DNA from 3 places in the Citrobacter farmeri genome. Region 1 is predicted to be linked to each of the others. Evidence: predicted binding sites of a transcription regulator. Region 1 holds the regulator's gene; each other region holds the start of a gene.
What was found. The regulator LexA, encoded in region 1, represses DNA repair genes until DNA is damaged. The targets are predictions, from matches to a motif close to TNCTGTATGTACATACAGNA.
Positions count from the first base shown of each region.

Region 2: the regulator LexA is predicted to act here: its motif matches at 1,400-1,419, upstream of uvrB (excinuclease ABC subunit UvrB).
Region 3: the regulator LexA is predicted to act here: its motif matches at 4,967-4,986, upstream of metR (HTH-type transcriptional regulator MetR).

Region 1 is NZ_CP077291.1:333,717-340,234, reverse strand. Features, by position in the region: gene zur (zinc uptake transcriptional repressor Zur) at 1-16, shown strand, start outside; gene I6L53_RS01550 (CsbD family protein) at 94-303, opposite strand; gene dinF (MATE family efflux transporter DinF) at 434-1,759, opposite strand; gene lexA (transcriptional repressor LexA) at 1,844-2,452, opposite strand; gene I6L53_RS01535 (diacylglycerol kinase) at 2,576-2,944, opposite strand; gene plsB (glycerol-3-phosphate 1-O-acyltransferase PlsB) at 3,114-5,534, shown strand; gene ubiA (4-hydroxybenzoate octaprenyltransferase) at 5,666-6,518, opposite strand, start outside.
Region 2 is NZ_CP077291.1:3,122,151-3,128,668, reverse strand. Features, by position in the region: gene bioC (malonyl-ACP O-methyltransferase BioC) at 1-249, shown strand, start outside; gene bioD (dethiobiotin synthase) at 242-928, shown strand; gene uvrB (excinuclease ABC subunit UvrB) at 1,493-3,514, shown strand; gene yvcK (uridine diphosphate-N-acetylglucosamine-binding protein YvcK) at 3,549-4,457, opposite strand; molybdenum cofactor riboswitch at 4,725-4,867, shown strand; gene moaA (GTP 3',8-cyclase MoaA) at 4,855-5,844, shown strand; gene moaB (molybdenum cofactor biosynthesis protein B) at 5,870-6,382, shown strand; gene moaC (cyclic pyranopterin monophosphate synthase MoaC) at 6,385-6,518, shown strand, end outside.
Region 3 is NZ_CP077291.1:43,459-49,976, reverse strand. Features, by position in the region: gene rmuC (DNA recombination protein RmuC) at 1-617, opposite strand, end outside; gene udp (uridine phosphorylase) at 769-1,530, opposite strand; gene I6L53_RS00245 (dienelactone hydrolase family protein) at 1,791-2,600, shown strand; gene metE (5-methyltetrahydropteroyltriglutamate--homocysteine S-methyltransferase) at 2,639-4,900, opposite strand; gene metR (HTH-type transcriptional regulator MetR) at 5,018-5,971, shown strand; gene I6L53_RS00230 (carboxylate/amino acid/amine transporter) at 5,859-6,518, opposite strand, start outside.

The DNA.
Region 1 (6,518 bases):
AAAGAAACCTCGTTAAAGGCGAGGGCGGCATGCTATGCCGCCCGAAGCAAACAGAGGGGGGTACATCCTTGTACTCACGGGTAAGAGGGGGGATTACCAGCGATAGTCGTTGCGTTTTTCCCAGCTATCGACCTCTTTCTCCGCCTGATCTTTCGCGTAACCATAGCGTTCCTGAATTTTACCTACCAGTTGATCACGCTTACCTTCAATGACCGTCATATCGTCATCGGTCAGTTTGCCCCACTGCTCTTTCACCTTACCTTTAAACTGTTTCCAGTTACCGCCGACTTCGTCTTTATTCATCATAACGTCCTCTTTACCAGGCTGTGAATAGTGAGAGTAAACCGCCCAACTGCGTTCGTTTTCTGCTGGACGTGAGATTAAGTGTAGTCATAGATTCTGGGTTAAATTCACTATTCAGAATCTTTAACCATTACGAGGCAGCAAACCAGGTCCCGTTTCGCCAGTGACGTCGCCAAATCCAGGCTAATGACAACCCGCGCAGCGCCAGAAAAACCGCCAGCGCCAGCCATAAACCGTGATTACCCAACACGGGTAGCGCCAGCAGCGTCAGCGCAAACCCGGTAGCCGCCACCGCCATGCTGTTACGCATTTCAGCCGCCCGCGTTGCGCCGATAAACATGCCATCCAGCAGATAACACCAGACACCAACCAGAGGCAAAATCGCCTGCCAGACCAGGTAGCGATCGGCAAGTTGTTGGATTTGCGGTAGTGATGTCAGCAGCGCAACGATCGGTTCGCCCGCGAGTAAATAGACCAGTGAAAACAGCAGTGCGACGATGCCTGACTGACGGCACGCCGCACGCCAGACTTCCAGTAACTGACTGCCGTCGCGGGCGCCATAAGCCTGACCGGAATGCGCCTCCACGGCGTAGGCAAAGCCATCCAGCGCATAGGCCGTAAACGTCAGCAGCGTCATCAACACGGCGTTAACGGCGATGATATCGCTGCCCAGTCTGGCCCCCAGCACGGTGATCGCGCCAAAGCAGAGCTGCAGCAGCAGTGAACGCAGCATGATGTCGCGATTAAGCGCCAGAAGGCGGCGTACATTTCCCCGCCAGGCCTGTTTGAGCATGGCGCGGGAGACACCACGCAGGCGCAGTACTTTACGCACCATCAACAAACCGATCAGCAGCGTCGCATATTCCGCGATTACCGTCGCCAGCGCGGCCCCTTGCACGTTCATGTGCAGCCCCATCACCAGCCAAAGGTCGAGCACAATATTCAAAATATTGCCGACAATCAGCAGAATAACCGGTGCACGCGCGTACTGTACGCCCAGCAACCAGCCGAGCAGTACCAGATTCGCCAGCGACGCCGGAGCGCTCAGCCAGCGAATGGCCAGAAACCGTCTTGCCTGCTCCAGCACCGCTTCGCTACCACCCACGATGTGCAGCGCCAGATCGATAATCGGTGTGCGAAAGAGCGCAATCATAGCCCCAGCGCCCAACGCCAGGATCAGCGGTTGCACCAGAGCCCGTGCCAGCGCCTGAGGATTCTTCGCGCCGAACGCCTGCGCCGTCAGCCCGGTCGTGCTCATGCGTAAAAAGAGCAGGAGCATGAACAGAAAACTCGTTGCCGTCGCCCCCACTGCCACCCCGCCAAGATATACAGGGCTGTCCAGGTGACCAATGACCGCCGTATCCACCAGTCCCAGCAGAGGAACGGTGATATTGGAGAAAATCATAGGTAAGGCGAGACGCCAGAGCGCCTTGTCAGCAGAAGCAAAAAACGGCATGGAGCGAGCCTGAGAAGAGGTCATAACGAGAGTGGTGAGAGTGCCGGATAACGGCGTAAACGCCTTATCCGGCCTACAGGATTACTACAGCCATTCACCGTTACGGATGACGCCAACGGCCAATCCTTCGATGGTGAAATTCTGTTCGCGAAGGTCAACCAGGATAGGTTTAAATTCGCTGTTTTCAGGCAGTAACTCAACTTTATTGCCCTGTTTTTTCAAGCGTTTGACCGTCACTTCGTCGTCGATACGCGCCACAACCACCTGGCCGTTACGCACATCCTGGGTTTTGTGTACCGCCAACAGATCGCCATCCATAATACCGATATCTTTCATCGACATCCCGCTGACGCGCAGCAGGAAATCGGCATTCGGCTTAAACAGAGACGGGTCCACCTGATAATGGCCTTCGATGTGCTGCTGCGCCAACAGTGGTTCGCCCGCCGCGACACGACCGATAAGCGGTAACCCCTCTTCTTCTTCCTGCAGCAGTCGAATGCCGCGAGAAGCGCCGGAGACGATTTCAATTGCCCCTTTCCGCGCCAGCGCTTTCAGGTGTTCTTCAGCCGCGTTTGGGGAACGGAACCCCAAACGCTGTGCGATCTCCGCACGCGTCGGTGGCATACCTGTCTGGCTGATGTGATCCCGAATGAGATCAAACACCTCTTGTTGCCTGGCCGTTAACGCTTTCATTCCGCCCCCTGGGTGTATATACAGTTATGCTGTGAGTATATACAGCTAAAGGTGATTTTGGAACCACAAACTGCACATTCAACAGCAGATTTAACCTGTTATGGAATCAGGGTCGAAAAAACCTTAGCGAAAATGTGTCCACAGCAGGAGGCCCCAGGTGATCAGCGCCACAATGATAGAGAGCAGCACCGCCGCCGATCCCATATCTTTTGCACGACCAGAGAGTTCATGATAATCAGAGCCGATACGGTCCACCACGGCCTCAATGGCGCTGTTCAGAATTTCAACAATCATGACCAGCATAACGGAGCCGATCAATAGAACGCGCGTGATGGCATCCACATCCAGCCAGCAGGCGATAGCGACGGCCAGCAAAACCGCCACACTCTCCTGACGGAACGCGGCCTCGTTAATCCACGCGGCGCGAAAACCTTTCCAGGAATAGCCTGCAGCTTTGATAATTCGGGTGAATCCAGTGGTATTATTAGCCATTAAAAGAACCTTTTTGCATTATTGGCGTCAATGACATTGTCTAATTAACTCATGTGATTCGAGTTAGGGCACGCGGCGCGAAGTATGACGGGATACACCAGAAATTCACATGACTTTCTGATATCCTTGCAACGCAATTGCATTATTAACCAGAGGCTTTACATCGTTTATGTCCGGCTGGCCACGAATTTACTACAAAATCCTGAATTTACCATTAAGTGTACTGGTAAAAAGCAAGTCTATTCCGGCAGATCCTGCCCCGGAATTGGGACTCAATACCTCTCGTCCAATTATGTACGTTTTACCGTACAACTCCAAAGCGGACTTGCTGACGCTGCGCGCGCAATGTCTGGCGCACGATCTCCCCGACCCGTTAGTGCCGCTGGAGATCGATGGCACCCAGTTGCCACGCTATGTATTCATTCACGGCGGACCGCGGGTATTCACCTATTACACACCGAAAGAAGAGTCCATCAAGCTGTTCCATAACTATCTCGACCTGCATCGCAGCAATCCAGACCTGGATGTGCAAATGGTGCCAGTGTCGGTGATGTTTGGACGCTCGCCGGGCCGTGAGAAGGGTGAGGTTAACCCGCCACTGCGCATGCTTAACGGCATCCAGAAATTCTTTGCCGTCTCCTGGCTGGGGCGCGACAGCTTTGTCCGTTTCTCACCTTCCGTGTCCCTGCGCCGAATGGCCGATGAGCACGGCACGGATAAAATCATTGCGCAGAAACTGGCACGCGTGGCGCGTATGCACTTCGCCCGTCAGCGTCTTGCCGCTGTGGGACCGCGCCTGCCTGCACGTCAGGATCTCTTCAACAAACTGTTGGCGTCCAAAGCGATTGCCCGCGCGGTCGAAGATGAAGCGCGCAGCAAGAAAATCTCCCATGAAAAGGCACAGCAAAACGCGATTGCGCTGATGGAAGAGATCGCCGCCAACTTCTCATACGAAATGATTCGCCTGACCGACCGCATCCTGGGTTTCACCTGGAACCGGCTCTATCAGGGGATCAACGTTCATAACGCCGAGCGCGTTCGCCAACTGGCGCACGACGGGCACGAAATTGTCTATGTTCCCTGCCACCGCAGCCACATGGACTATCTGCTGCTCTCCTACGTGCTCTATCACCAGGGGCTGGTGCCACCGCATATTGCCGCGGGTATCAACCTGAACTTTTGGCCAGCAGGCCCGATCTTCCGCCGCCTGGGCGCGTTCTTTATTCGCCGTACCTTTAAGGGCAATAAGCTCTATTCCACCGTCTTCCGTGAGTATCTGGGCGAACTGTTCAGCCGCGGCTACTCGGTTGAATACTTTGTCGAAGGCGGTCGTTCCCGTACGGGTCGTCTGCTGGATCCGAAAACCGGCACGCTATCAATGACTATTCAGGCGATGCTGCGCGGTGGCACCCGTCCGATCACCCTGGTGCCGATTTACATCGGTTACGAACATGTGATGGAAGTGGGGACCTATGCCAAAGAGCTGCGCGGGGCAACCAAAGAGAAAGAGAGTCTGCCGCAGATGCTGCGTGGCTTGAGCAAGCTGCGTAATCTCGGTCAGGGCTACGTGAACTTTGGCGAGCCAATGCCGTTGATGACGTACCTGAATCACCACGTGCCGGAGTGGCGCGAGTCGATTGATCCTATCGAAGCCGTGCGTCCGGCCTGGCTGACGCCGACAGTGAACGGGATTGCGGCAGAGCTGATGGTGCGTATTAACAACGCGGGTGCGGCTAACGCGATGAACCTGTGCTGCACCGCGCTGTTAGCTTCCCGTCAGCGTTCGCTGACCCGCGAGCAACTGACCGAGCAGCTCAACTGTTATCTGGATCTGATGCGCAATGTGCCGTATTCCTCTGATTCGACTGTGCCATCGGTCAGCGCGAGCGATCTTATCGATCACGCGTTGCAGATGAACAAGTTCGAAGTCGAGAAAGATACCATTGGCGATATCATCATTCTGCCGCGCGAGCAGGCGGTGCTGATGACCTACTATCGCAATAACATCGCGCATATGCTGGTGCTACCTTCACTGATGGCCGCGATCGTGACCCAGCATCGTCATATTTCCCGTGAAGCACTGCTGCAACACGTTGACGTGCTCTACCCGATGTTAAAAGCCGAACTGTTCCTGCGCTGGGAGCGCGATGAACTGGCTGGCGTGATTGACGCGCTGACGGCAGAGATGCAGCGCCAGGGGCTGATTACACTGCAGAATGACGAGCTGCATATCAATCCGGCCCACTCCCGCACGCTGCAACTGTTGGCGGCAGGTGCGCGCGAAACGCTGCAACGCTATGCCATCACCTTCTGGCTTCTGAGCGCCAACCCGTCGATCAACCGCGGCACGCTGGAAAAAGAGAGCCGCACCGTGGCGCAGCGTCTGTCCGTGCTGCACGGTATCAATGCGCCGGAATTTTTCGACAAGGCGGTATTCAGTTCACTGGTGCTGACCCTGCGTGACGAGGGGTACATCAGCGATACCGGCGACGCGGAACCGGGCGAAACGATGAAGGTATATCAGATGTTGGCGGAACTCATCACGTCGGATGTACGTCTCACCATCGAGAGCGCAACGCAGAGCGAGTAAAGAAAAAGCCGGTCGAGATGACCGGCTTTTTTTATGTCAGATTGCCGGATGGCGGCGTTCCGCCTGATCCGGCCTACATCGGCTTACGGTTTGGTAGGCCCGATAAGCGCAGCGCCATCGGGCAAGATGTTTTATAAGTGCCAGTAACTCATCGCCAGACCGATAAACAATACCAGTCCCACGTAGTTATTGTTCATGAACGCTTTAAAGCATGCTTCGCGTTCGCGGTTGGCAATCAGCTTCTGCTGCCAGGCAAACAGCGCGCCTGCGACCAGTACCGACCAGTAATAGCCCAGGCCCAGCCCGTTCAGCCAACCAATTAGCGCCATCAGCGCCAGCACCGCCACCTGCAAGATACCGATGATCAGCTTGTCATGTTCGCCAAACAGAATGGCGGTTGATTTGATACCGATTTTCAGATCGTCATCGCGGTCCACCATCGCATACTGCGTATCGTAGGCCACCGCCCACAGAATGTTGGCCAGGAACATCAGCCAGCAGCTCAACGGTACCGATTCACTCACCGCCGCGAAGGCCATCGGAATCGACCAGCCAAATGCGGCCCCCAGCACGACCTGCGGCAGGTGGGTATAACGCTTCATAAATGGATAGACCCACGCCAGCGCCAGCGCTGCAATCGACAGCAGAATGGTCATGGTATTGAGCGTCAGCACCAACAGGAAAGAGAGTACCACCAGCACGACAAACAGCGTCCTGGCCTCTTTCTCCGTCACCGCGCCGCTGGGCAACGGGCGGTTCGCCGTGCGTTTAACGTGCCCGTCGAATTTCCGATCGGCATAGTCATTAACCACGCATCCGGCGGCACGCATCAGCCAAACCCCGGCGACAAACACCGCCAGGATCCACCATTGAGGGACGCCAGGGGTCGCCACCCAGAGCGCCCACAGCGTCGGCCAGAGCAGCAGTAAGGCGCCGATGGGCTTATCCGTACGCATTAAGCGGTGAAACGCCAGCAGCTTATTC
Region 2 (6,518 bases), 2.1 Mb from region 1:
GCCTTGTGTGATGCGATGCGCGGCTGGCAGGGAGAGCATCAGTCGATCTCCCTGACGCTGGAGTTTGATGACGCCCTGAGCGCCATGCGCTCACTGAAAGGTATCGGCGCGACCCATTTGCACGAGGGGCGCGCGTCGGGCGTTTTAACCCGCTCGCAGTTGCAGCAGCTGCAGCTGGCCTGGCCCCAGCGGCAGGGGAAATATCCTCTGACCTACCATCTTTTTGCAGGAGTGATTGAACGTGACTAAACGTTATTTTGTTACCGGCACCGATACGGAAGTCGGTAAAACCGTCGCCAGTTGTGCGTTATTACAGGCGGCGCGCAGTCTGGGCTACCGGACGGCCGGATACAAGCCGGTGGCGTCCGGCAGTGAAATGACGCCAGAGGGATTACGCAACAGTGACGCCCTGGCGCTTCAGCGCAACAGCGGTCTGGCGCTGGAGTATGCGGCGGTGAATCCTTACACCTTCGCGGAACCCACTTCGCCGCATATCATTAGCGCCGATGAGGGGAAACCGATTCGTGCTGACGTGCTGTCAGACGGGCTACGCGCGCTGGACGCACAGGCGGAATGGCTGTTGGTAGAAGGCGCAGGCGGTTGGTTTACACCGCTTGCGGAGGATTATACCTTCGCTGACTGGGTTCAGAGTGAACGGTTGCCGGTGATCCTGGTCGTTGGCGTGAAGCTGGGGTGTATTAACCATGCCATGCTGACAGCGCAGGCTGTAGAACAGGCGGGGCTCCTGCTTGCCGGATGGGTGGCGAATGACGTTACGCCGCCGGGAAAACGCCACCCTGAGTATATGGCGACGCTTCAGCGGGTTATCCCTGCGCCGCTGTTGGGTGAAATCCCGTGGCTGGCGGCCGGAGCTGAAAATGCGGCCACAGGACAATATCTGGATCTCTCTTTGCTCTTGGATGAGTAAAACGCAAAATTGCGAGCAAGATCTCGCCTGCCAGGGGCACTCCGTTAGCTGATAAAAATCAAAATTTAGCGATAATTTTTTTTTATGTGCGTCCTGGCGGGTCGAACCGGGAATTTGCCAGGCGGCAGACCATACGGCCTGCAGGCAGTTATCCACCATTCCTGTGGATAACCTTGTGTATTAGAGTTAGAAAACGCAGGGCAAGCGAGAGAATACGCGGCTTCCAGCCGAATTGATGCGAAAGACGGCTTTACAAAATAGTCTTTGTTTTACAGCTCGTTAGATAAAATCAATGGCTGTCATATTGTGGTCATTGAATGCAATAAAACTTTCATAACACATCTTGACAATGTTAACGAAGTCATTGGTCTGGGGATAAACCCGCTTCCTGGTATAATATCTTGTCAGCGATGAAATTTTAGCCGTCTCCGATCCGATTTTATCACGCGTAACACAAATATTATGAGGCGTTACTGTTTTTTCATCCAGTATATTTTACTGGCAATATTATCTTCTGCGAGTAAAATTACACACCTGCCCGCCCATTCCTTCAGGTAGCTGCTCATGAGTAAACCGTTCAAACTGAATTCCGCATTTAAACCTTCCGGCGATCAGCCTGAGGCAATACGACGCCTGGAAGAGGGACTGGAGGACGGCCTGGCGCACCAGACGCTGCTTGGCGTAACGGGGTCAGGGAAAACGTTCACTATCGCCAATGTGATTGCCGATCTACAGCGCCCGACGATGGTGCTGGCACCCAACAAAACGCTGGCGGCGCAGCTGTATGGCGAAATGAAAGAGTTTTTCCCGGATAACGCCGTCGAGTATTTCGTCTCTTACTACGACTATTATCAGCCGGAAGCGTACGTTCCCAGCTCTGATACCTTCATCGAAAAGGATGCGTCGGTGAACGAACACATTGAGCAAATGCGTTTGTCTGCCACCAAAGCATTGCTGGAGCGCCGTGACGTGATCGTCGTGGCGTCCGTTTCTGCTATCTATGGTCTGGGCGACCCGGATTTGTATCTGAAGATGATGCTGCATTTGACGGTGGGCATGATTATCGATCAGCGCGCCATTTTGCGTCGACTGGCCGAACTGCAATATACCCGTAACGATCAGGCTTTCCAGCGCGGGACTTTCCGCGTGCGCGGTGAGGTGATCGATATCTTCCCGGCGGAATCCGACGATATTGCACTGCGCGTTGAACTGTTTGACGAAGAGGTGGAGCGTCTGTCGCTGTTTGATCCGCTGACCGGGCAGGTGGAATCCACCATTTCGCGCTACACCATCTACCCTAAAACGCACTACGTGACCCCGCGTGAACGCATTGTACAAGCGATGGAAGAGATCAAAGTCGAACTGGCCGATCGTCGCAAAGTCCTGCTCGCCAATGACAAACTGCTGGAAGAGCAGCGTCTGAGCCAACGTACTCAGTTTGATCTGGAGATGATGAACGAGCTGGGCTACTGCTCAGGGATTGAAAACTACTCGCGCTTTCTGTCAGGACGCGGGCCGGGTGAGCCACCGCCGACGTTGTTTGACTATTTGCCCGCCGACGGTTTGTTGGTGGTGGATGAGTCCCACGTGACTATCCCGCAGATTGGCGGGATGTATCGTGGCGACCGCGCGCGTAAAGAGACGCTGGTGGAGTATGGTTTCCGTCTGCCGTCGGCGCTGGATAACCGCCCGTTAAAGTTCGAAGAGTTTGAAGCGCTTGCACCGCAAACGATCTATGTTTCTGCGACGCCGGGCAATTATGAGCTGGAGAAATCAGGCGGCGATGTGGTTGATCAGGTCGTGCGCCCGACAGGGTTGCTGGATCCGGTGATTGAAGTACGTCCGGTAGCAACGCAGGTAGACGATCTGCTCTCTGAGATCCGCAAACGTGCGCAGATCAACGAACGTGTCCTGGTAACCACGCTGACTAAACGGATGGCGGAAGATCTCACCGAGTATCTGGAAGAACACGGCGAGCGGGTGCGCTATCTGCACTCGGACATCGACACCGTAGAGCGTATGGAAATCATTCGTGACCTGCGTCTGGGCGAGTTTGATGTGCTGGTGGGGATCAACCTGTTGCGTGAAGGTCTCGACATGCCGGAGGTGTCGCTGGTGGCGATTCTCGATGCTGACAAGGAAGGGTTCCTGCGTTCCGAACGTTCGCTGATTCAGACCATTGGTCGTGCGGCGCGTAACATTAACGGCAAAGCGATTCTCTACGGCGACAAAATTACGGCCTCAATGGCGAAGGCGATTAGCGAAACCGAACGCCGTCGCGAGAAACAGCAGCAGTACAACGAAGAGCACGGCATTATCCCGCAGGGCCTGAATAAAAAAGTGGTCGATATTCTGGCGCTGGGGCAGAACATTGCGAAAACCAGGGCGAAGGGCAGAGGCAAGTCGCGTTCCTCGGCGGCGTCGGATGTGGTCGAACTGGACATGACGCCAAAAGCGCTGCAGCAGAAAATTCACGAGCTGGAAGGGCAGATGATGCAGCATGCGCAGAACCTGGAGTTCGAAGAGGCCGCGCAGATTCGCGATCAACTGCATCAGCTGCGTGAACTGTTTATCGCGGCTTCGTGAGAGACTACCGGATGGCGGTGCAGCAATGCACCGTTTACCGCAGGGCCTGTACGGCTTTCTCCAGCGCGTTGTGTAATAACTGGCGGTCATGGCGATAGGGAATATCGCTGGCCTCCAGCACTTCCTGAATGACCACCCGGTCACTGACGGCAGAGATATCTACCTTCGGCCCCACGATAACCGCATCAACGACTTTCTTGCCAACGTACTGCTCCATAATGGTTAGCTTATCGATAAGCGTCAGGCTTGCGGCCGGGATGCTCAGTTCCCGACCCAGATTACCGATATAAACCATGGGTGCCTGTGTGCGACGCAGCGCCTGCGCAAGATCGTCCAGCAGCAGGATTGGCATCAGGCTGGTGTAAAAGCTGCCCGGGCCGATAATAATCAGGTCGGCGTCGTTAATCGCCTGCACGGCTTCCCGGGTGGTAGGCACCTTCGGCGACAGCATCAGCTCCTGCAACGGTGAGGTGAGCTGATCGATATTCACCTCGCCGTACACTTCATGCCCCTGATCGTCGATCGCCATCAGGTCAACAGGCAGCTCCGACATAGGGATTAAATGTGCATCCACTTTCAGCAGATTACGAATTAAATTGATGGCTTCCAGAGGCCGCACGCTCAGGTGATCGAGCGCCTTTAACATCAGATTTCCGAGGTTATGACCGGAAAGTTCGCCATTCCCGGCAAAACGGTATTCAAACATGGCGGAGGCGACGCTCGGCTCGGTAATCAACTGATTGAGACAGTTGCGCATATCGCCCCAGGCGATCCCCCCTTCTGAACGGCGAATACGGCCCGTCGAGCCGCCGTTATCGGTGGTAGTCACGATACCGGTGAGGCGTGAACCCAGGGATGAGAGGGAAGAGAGAACGCGCCCTAATCCATGCCCTCCGCCGAGAGCAACGACACGATCCAGGTCAGCCAGCGTACGATTGCGCATAAAAATTCCTGATGTCAGATTTACCGCGCTACAGTAGCGCAAACAGGGGCTTTTCAGCAATTCGCCCGCGGCGAGTTGAGAAAATAAATTCTGCCACACTACCCCTTTAAGGTGATGCGCGCCTGACAGCGAAATGATGTACATCAATGCAAAAGTGCTATTTTCGCTTATTCTGTAGCGAAATAGCACGATCATGACGCTATATACATGATTATACAGCGTTAAGTGTGAATGGCATAATGCGCCTTTACACGCTAGTATCGGCATAACCACAGTAAACACTCTAGCCTCTGCACCTGGGTCAAATGATACGGTGCTTTGGCCGTGACAACGCAAACGCATTGCCACCAGGGCGCAGGAAGAAATGACTTCGCCTCCCGTATTTGGAAAGGTGTACATGGCCACACAACTGACCGATGCTTTCGCACGCAAGTTTTATTACTTGCGTCTGTCGATTACCGACGTGTGTAACTTTCGTTGCACATACTGTCTGCCGGATGGCTACAAACCCGGCGGCGTCACGAATAAAGGTTTTCTCTCCGTCGATGAAATTCGTCGGGTGACCCGCGCCTTTGCCAACCTGGGCACTGAAAAAGTGCGCCTGACCGGTGGTGAACCCTCCCTGCGCCGAGACTTTACCGACATCATCGCCGCCGTGCGTGAAAACGACGCGATTCGCCAACTGGCGGTGACCACTAACGGCTACCGTCTGGCACGTGATGCCGCCCACTGGCGCGATGCTGGCTTGACCGGCATTAACGTCAGCGTTGATAGCCTTGATGCGCGTCAATTCCATGCGATTACCGGGCAGGATAAATTCCGGCAGGTGATGGCGGGTATTGACGCCGCGTTTGATGCCGGCTTTGAAAAGGTCAAAGTGAACACCGTGCTGATGCGCGATGTGAACCATCATCAGCTCGACACGTTTCTCGACTGGATCCAGACGCGTCCCATTCAACTGCGCTTCATTGAACTGATGGAGACGGGCGAGGGCAGCGAACTGTTCCGCAAACATCATATCTCTGGTCAGGTGCTGCGTGATGAACTGCTGCGTCGTGGCTGGATCCACCAGCTACGCCAGCGCAGCGATGGTCCGGCGCAGGTCTTCTGTCACCCTGATTATGAAGGTGAGATCGGCCTCATCATGCCGTATGAAAAGGATTTCTGCGCCACCTGCAACCGACTGCGCGTCTCCTCTGTGGGTAAACTTCATCTCTGCCTGTTCGGTGAGGGCGGCGTCAGTCTGCGCGATCTGCTGGAAGACGATGCGCAGCAAGACGCGCTGGAAGAGCGTATCTCGCTGGCGTTGCGTGAGAAAAAGCAGACCCATTTCCTGCACCAGAACAATACGGGTATTACCCAGAACCTCTCATACATAGGCGGTTAACACCGCTTTGAACAAGGAGTTTGCCATGAGTCAGGTAAGCGCTGAATTTATCCCGACCCGCATTGCTATTTTGACGGTATCGAATCGTCGTGGCGAAGAGGACGACACCTCCGGCCATTATCTGCGCGATGCCGCGCAGGAAGCGGGACATCAGGTCATTGATAAAGTGATTGTCAAAGAGAACCGCTACGCCATTCGCGCGCAGGTTTCGGCGTGGATAGCCAGTGATAAGGTACAGGTGGTGTTGGTCACCGGGGGCACAGGTCTGACCGAAGGCGATCAGGCCCCGGAAGCGCTGCTGCCGCTGTTTGACAGAGAAGTGGAAGGTTTTGGCGAAGTGTTTCGCATGCTGTCGTTTGAAGAAATTGGCACTGCCACGCTGCAGTCGCGCGCGGTGGCGGGCATGGCCAACAAAACGCTGATTTTTGCGATGCCCGGTTCTGGCAAAGCCTGCCGCACGGCCTGGGACAATATCATCGCGCCGCAACTGGACGCCCGTACGCATCCCTGTAATTTTCACCCACATCTGAAGAAATAAGCATGTCGCAACTGACTCACATTAACGCCGCTGGTGAAGCGCATATGGTGGATGTGTCCGCAAAAGCGGAGACCGTCCGCGAGGCGCGCGCTGAAGCTTTTATCACCATGCGCAGCGAAACGCTGGCCATGATTAT
Region 3 (6,518 bases), 290 kb from region 1:
CCCCAGTTCCCCTGCGTTTTGTTATCGCCTTTCAGCGCACGCGTCAGGTTGACCGCTTCCTGGGCCATTTGTGCATTAAGCTGTTGGAGATTACGGATTTCATGCGCCAGGGTGTGACGCTCGCGCGCTTCCTGACCAAAGCTATCCTGGACCTGGCGACGGAAGCCGTCCAGTTGTTCACGCAACGGCGTCAGCAGACCATTCAGGCTCTGCCGGTTTTGCTCATCAACCCGGCGATTGCTCTGTTCAAAGATTCGGTTCGCCAGGTTTTCAAACTGTTCGCTCAGACGCTGCTCGCTGTTGATCATCTGGCGGATTTTATCTTCTGCATGTTGCTGAGTTGCTTCCATGCGCGTGGTGACTTCACGCAGATCCGCTTCCAGCGAAGTATTAATACTGCGCAGGCTACGTAATTCGTTATTAAGTAACTCACACTCATCGCGCCAGTGCTCGCTTTGGGCAATCTGTTGTTTTGCTGCGCTTAATGCCGCAACCATCTCTTCACGTTCAGCGAATTGCTCGGCTTTCTGCTGCGCATGCTGATAGCTGGCCAACAGCCAGCCAAGCGCAATGCCCACCAGTGCAATAACCGCATAAATGATGATTGAGATATCCAAAATGCCTCCCGACGCCATACATCACCCGCACAAAATAGAATTGTGCTGTATAAACGTCCAGTTTTAAAGAACTTTCCTGCGAGGCGCTACGCAAATAATCGCGTAAAAGCAAAAGGCCGAACGCGTCGGCCTTTTATGGAGGGGAAGAGAATTAAATCAGACGACGCGCCGCTTCCACCACGATTTTCACCGCGTGGCTTTCGGTTTGTTTCATCGTCTCAGCATTCGGGATCTCTTGCTGAGTACGGTTGACGATCACGCCCGCAACCATCCCGGCACGCAGGCCCTGGCTTGCACACATGGTCAGCAGCGTGGCGGACTCCATTTCGTAGTTCATCACGCCCATTGACTGCCACTCTTCCATAGAACCTTTGAAACGACGCACCACGCGACCAGAGAAGGTGTCATAGCGTTCCTGGCCCGGGTAGAAGGTGTCAGAAGAGGCGGTCACGCCCACGTGAGTAGTGGCTCCGATGGATTTTGCCGCTTCAACCAGAGCGGTGGTGCATTCAAAGTCAGCGACTGCCGGGTACTCCATCGGCGCAAAGTGCAGGCTCGCGCCATCCAGACGAACGGACGCCGTGGTGACCAGAACATCGCCGACATTGATGTGCGGCTGAATGGCACCGGTGGTGCCAATACGCAGGAAGGTACGAATGCCCAACTGAGCCAGTTCCTCCACCGCAATAGAAGTAGACGGGCCGCCGATACCGGTCGAGCAAACAATGATGGCTTTACCGTCCAGTTCCGCACGCCAGGTGGTGAATTCACGGTGAGATGCCAGCTTAACCGGCTTCTCCATCAGCGCGGCGATCTTTTCCACACGTTCCGGATCGCCAGGGACGATAGCCAGCGTAGCCCCTTGTAAATCGTTCTTGGTGAGGCCGAGATGAAAAACGTCAGACCTGGACATATAAAACTCCTCTGTGATTCGGTTTTTGTCAGAAGAAGCAAAAAGACACTTTACCGAAGGACTTAAGATATTTTCGTGATTCTCATCACCATGATGCAATTAAGTTGCATAGACTTACCTGTAAAAAGTGACTCAAATCACATTAACAGTCCGATTTTCGCTTTCTTCGAACAAAAAGCGAACCGTTTGAGGCAGTGTGAATGGTTAAAGGCTGTCTATAGTTAATAGTGCGCTATTTTTCTAAGGGTACGGAGAATACCATGACATCAACACCACAAACCGGTTTTGCACCTGCAGCATCCCCTATTGCCTCTACCTCAGTTCATACTCCGGACGACACCATTGTCGCGGGTATTACCTCAATCCCTTCCCAGGGTGACGATATGCCGGCGTATCACGCGCGCCCGAAAAAAAACGATGGCCCACTGCCTGTGGTCATTGTAGTGCAGGAAATCTTTGGTGTGCATGAACATATCCGGGACATCTGCCGTCGTCTGGCACTGGAGGGGTATCTGGCTATCGCGCCGGAACTCTATTTCCGCGAGGGCGATCCGAATGATTTCGCCGATATTCCCACCCTGCTCAGCGGTCTGGTGGCAAAAGTGCCGGACTCTCAGGTACTGGCCGATCTGGATCACGTCGCCAGTTGGGCGTCCCGTAACGGTGGGGATGTACATCGCCTGATGATCACTGGCTTTTGTTGGGGTGGACGCATTGCCTGGCTGTACGCGGCACATAACCCGCAGTTGAAAGCCGCCGTGGCCTGGTATGGAAAGCTGGTGGGTGATAAGACGTTGAATTCGCCAAAACATCCTGTCGACGTGGCGACCGATCTGAACGCCCCGGTGCTAGGTTTGTACGGCGGTCAGGATAACAGTATTTCGCAGGAAAGCGTGGAGACCATGCGCCAGGCGCTACGCGCCGCTAACGCCAACACGGAGATTATCGTCTATCCCGATGCCGGTCACGCCTTCAATGCCGACTATCGCTCGAGCTATCACGAAGAATCCGCCAAAGACGGCTGGCAAAGGATGCTGGCGTGGTTTGCGCAGTACGGAAGTAAGAAATAAGTTCTGGCCCGGTACTCACCGGGCCAGCTTTTTCAGGATCACGCCTGACGCAAATTCTGTGCTGCCTGAACCATATTCGCCAGCGCTGCACGGGTTTCCGGCCAGCCACGGGTTTTCAGGCCACAGTCCGGGTTCACCCACAGGCGTTCAGCCGGGATACGCTGCGCCGCTTTTTGCAACAGCGCCTCAATCCACTCCACGCTCGGGACGTTCGGCGAGTGAATGTCATACACGCCTGGTCCAATTTCGTTCGGATAGTCAAACTCTTCAAACGACTCCAGCAACTCCATGTCGGAACGTGAGGTTTCAATGGTGATCACATCGGCATCCAGCGCGGCGATAGAATCCATGATGTCGTTAAACTCGCAGTAACACATGTGGGTGTGGATTTGGGTATCGTCCTTCGCCACCGCTGCGTTGATGCGAAAAGCCTCCACGCCCCACGCCAGATAGGCATCCCAGTCGCTACGGCGCAACGGAAGTCCTTCACGCAGTGCTGGCTCATCGATCTGGATAATACCGATCCCTGCAGCCTCCAGATCCGCCACCTCGTCACGAAGCGCCAGCGCGATCTGTTTGGCAATCGTTTCACGACTGACATCTTCACGCGGGAAGGACCAGCAGAGAATGGTAACCGGGCCGGTCAACATGCCTTTTACCGGTTTGTCGGTCAGAGACTGGGCGTATTTCGCCCACTCGACGGTAATCGCTTCCGGGCGGCTGACGTCGCCGATCACCACCGGTGGTTTTACGCAGCGTGAACCGTAGCTCTGTACCCAGCCATTCTGGGTAAAAACGAAACCATCAAGGTGCTCGCCAAAATACTCCACCATGTCATTACGCTCGGCTTCACCGTGAACCAGCACATCCAGACCCAGACGTTCCTGCTCAACAATTGCCTGCTTAATATGTTCCGCAATACCGGTACGGTAGTGGTTCGCATCAAGCTGGCCTTTTTTGAAATCCAGACGCAAACCGCGAATTTCCGTGGTTTGTGGGAAAGAGCCTATCGTGGTGGTTGGCCAGGCGGGCAGTTTAAAGCGGGCGCGCTGAGCTTCGGCACGCACTTCATAGGCATTTGCGCGCTGGCTGTCCTGAGCGGTAATAGCCGCCAGACGCTTTTTCACAGCCGCATTGTGCACTCGAGTTGAGTGACGACGTGCCTGAATCGGTGCACTCCATTCGGTAATGGCGGCGGTATCACCACTGTTCAGCGCATCGCGCAGCAGCGCCAGTTCGCAACATTTTTGCAGGGCAAAGGCAAACCAGCTCTTCACTTCCGCATCCAGCCGCGTTTCGACGTTCAGGTCGATCGGACTGTGCAGCAGAGAGCAGGACGAAGCAACCCATAACGCTCGTTCGCCAACAATATCTTTAATTTGCGCATACTTCGCTGTCAGGTCAGCGCGCCAGACGTTGCGACCGTTCACCAGACCGGCAGACAGCAGCCAGTCAGATGGCAGGCGTTTGTGCAACGCCGTCACGTCATCTTTGCCGTGGACCAGGTCAACGTGCAGTCCCTGCACCGGCAGCGCGGCAATGGCATCAAGGTTTGGCGTCACACCTTCAAAATAGGTGGTCAGCAGCAGTTTCACTTTCCCGGAAAGCGCATCGTAGGCCGGTTTAAAAGCGTTCAGCCACGCCTGCGGCAGCTCCAGCACTAACGCCGGTTCGTCAATCTGTACCCACTCGATGCCACGTTTTGCCAGTTCCGCCAGCACCTGCTGGTAAACCGGCAGGATATCGTTAAGCAGGCTCAGACGGTCAAACTGTTCGCCTTTCACTTTGCCGAGCCACAGATAAGTCACCGGTCCCAGCAGCACAGGTTTCACCTTGTGGCCCAGCGCCAGCGCTTCATCCACTTCTTCCAGCAGTTGTGTCCAGGTCAGTTTGAACTGCTGGCCTTTAACAAACTCCGGCACCATGTAGTGGTAGTTGGTGTTAAACCATTTGGTCATTTCCGCCGCGGCAGCCGGTTCACCGGTCGGCGCGCGACCGCGACCAATGCGAAACAGGGTGTCAATGTCGACGGAACCGTCTTTGTTCTGATGACGAGCCGGCACGTTGCCGAGCAGCAGGCTGGTGGTCAGAACATGGTCATACCAGGCAAAGTCACCCACCGGCAGAAGATCGATACCCGCTTGCTTTTGTTGATCCCAGTGGCGCGCTCGCAGCTCGCGGCCTACCGCCAGTAATTCTTCACGGGTCACATTGCCCGCCCAGTAGCTTTCTTGCGCTTTTTTCAGCTCGCGACGCAGGCCAACGCGAGGGAAACCGAGGGTGTGATTCAGTATTGTCATTGTATGCCTCTTAGAATATTTGCAGGTTTTAGCCGTCCAGATGTTTACACTGCTATAATTCGCAAGTACTGTATATTCCTCAAGCGCAATTTGTTCATGCCGAAGTGAAGGACTTTCATGATCGAGATTAAACACCTGAAAACGCTCCAGGCGTTGCGGAATACCGGGTCACTGGCCGCCGCCGCGGCGACGCTGCATCAGACCCAATCCGCCCTGTCTCACCAGTTCAGCGATCTGGAGCAGCGCCTTGGCTTTCGGTTATTTATTCGTAAAAGCCAGCCGCTGCGTTTCACCCCTCAGGGTGAGATCCTGTTGCAACTGGCCGGTCAGGTCCTGCCGCAAATTAACCGCGCGTTGCAGGCCTGCAACGAACCGCAGCAGACTCGTTTGCGCATCGCGATTGAGTGTCATAGCTGTATTCAGTGGCTGACCCCGGCGCTGGAAAACTTCCGTGCCAAATGGCCGCAGGTGGAGATGGATTTTAAATCCGGCGTGACGTTTGATCCCCAGCCCGCGCTCCAGCAGGACGAACTGGATCTGGTGATGACCTCTGACATTCTGCCGCGCAGCGGGCTGCACTATTCGCCAATGTTTGATTTTGAAGTCCGGCTGGTGCTGGCCCCCGATCATCCGCTGACCAGCAAGACGCAGGTAACGCCGGAAGATTTAGCCAGCGAAACGCTGCTGATTTATCCGGTACAGCGCAGTCGACTGGACGTCTGGCGACATTTTCTCCAGCCAGCGGGGGTCAGTCCGTCACTGAAAAGTGTGGATAACACCCTGCTGTTGATTCAGATGGTGGCAGCAAACATGGGCATTGCCGCTCTGCCGCACTGGGTTGTGGAGAGTTTTGAGCGCCAGGGTCTGGTGGTAACCAGACCCCTGGGGGATGGCTTGTGGAGCCGCCTGTACGCCGCCGTGCGTGACGGCGAGCAGCGCCAGCCGGTGACCGAGGCGTTTATTCGATCGGCGCGCAATCACGCCTGCGAGCATCTGCCGTTTGTACGGAGCGCGGAGCGACCCATTTTCGATGCACCCACAGTGACGCCAGTATCACAATCGCACCCGTAATAAAGCTCGGCCAGTGAGGTTGTTGGTGCCAGATTGCCAGATTAACCAGCAGTCCTGCGGGCACATGCATGTTGTTCATAATGCCCAGCGTGCCCGCATCGACCTGCGTGGCACCGTAGTTCCACATGAAGTAGCCGATCCCTGAAGCCGCCACGCCCAGGAATACCAGAATGCCCCACTGGAGTGTCGTCTCCGGCATTTTCTGCGTATTGCCGAGCATGAACCAGGCAACCACAGCCACCAGAAACGCGCCGATGTAAAACCATGCAAACGCGTTATGCTGCGGCATCGGGCGCGTCTCCATCAGGCGCTTATAGCCCACCATCCCGATGGCAAAGCTAATGTTGGAAAGTTGTACCAGCAGCAGGCCAGTCCAGAAATGATCGGTTACCTGGTCATAGCGAATAATCCCTGCGCCAATCACCGCCAGCAGCGCACTGAAAGCATAGCCCCAGCGCAGCCGCCGCTTGCTCATCAGATCGTAAATCAGCGTGATATAGAGAGGCGTCAACACGGTAAACAGCAGCAGTTCAGAGACGGTCAGGTA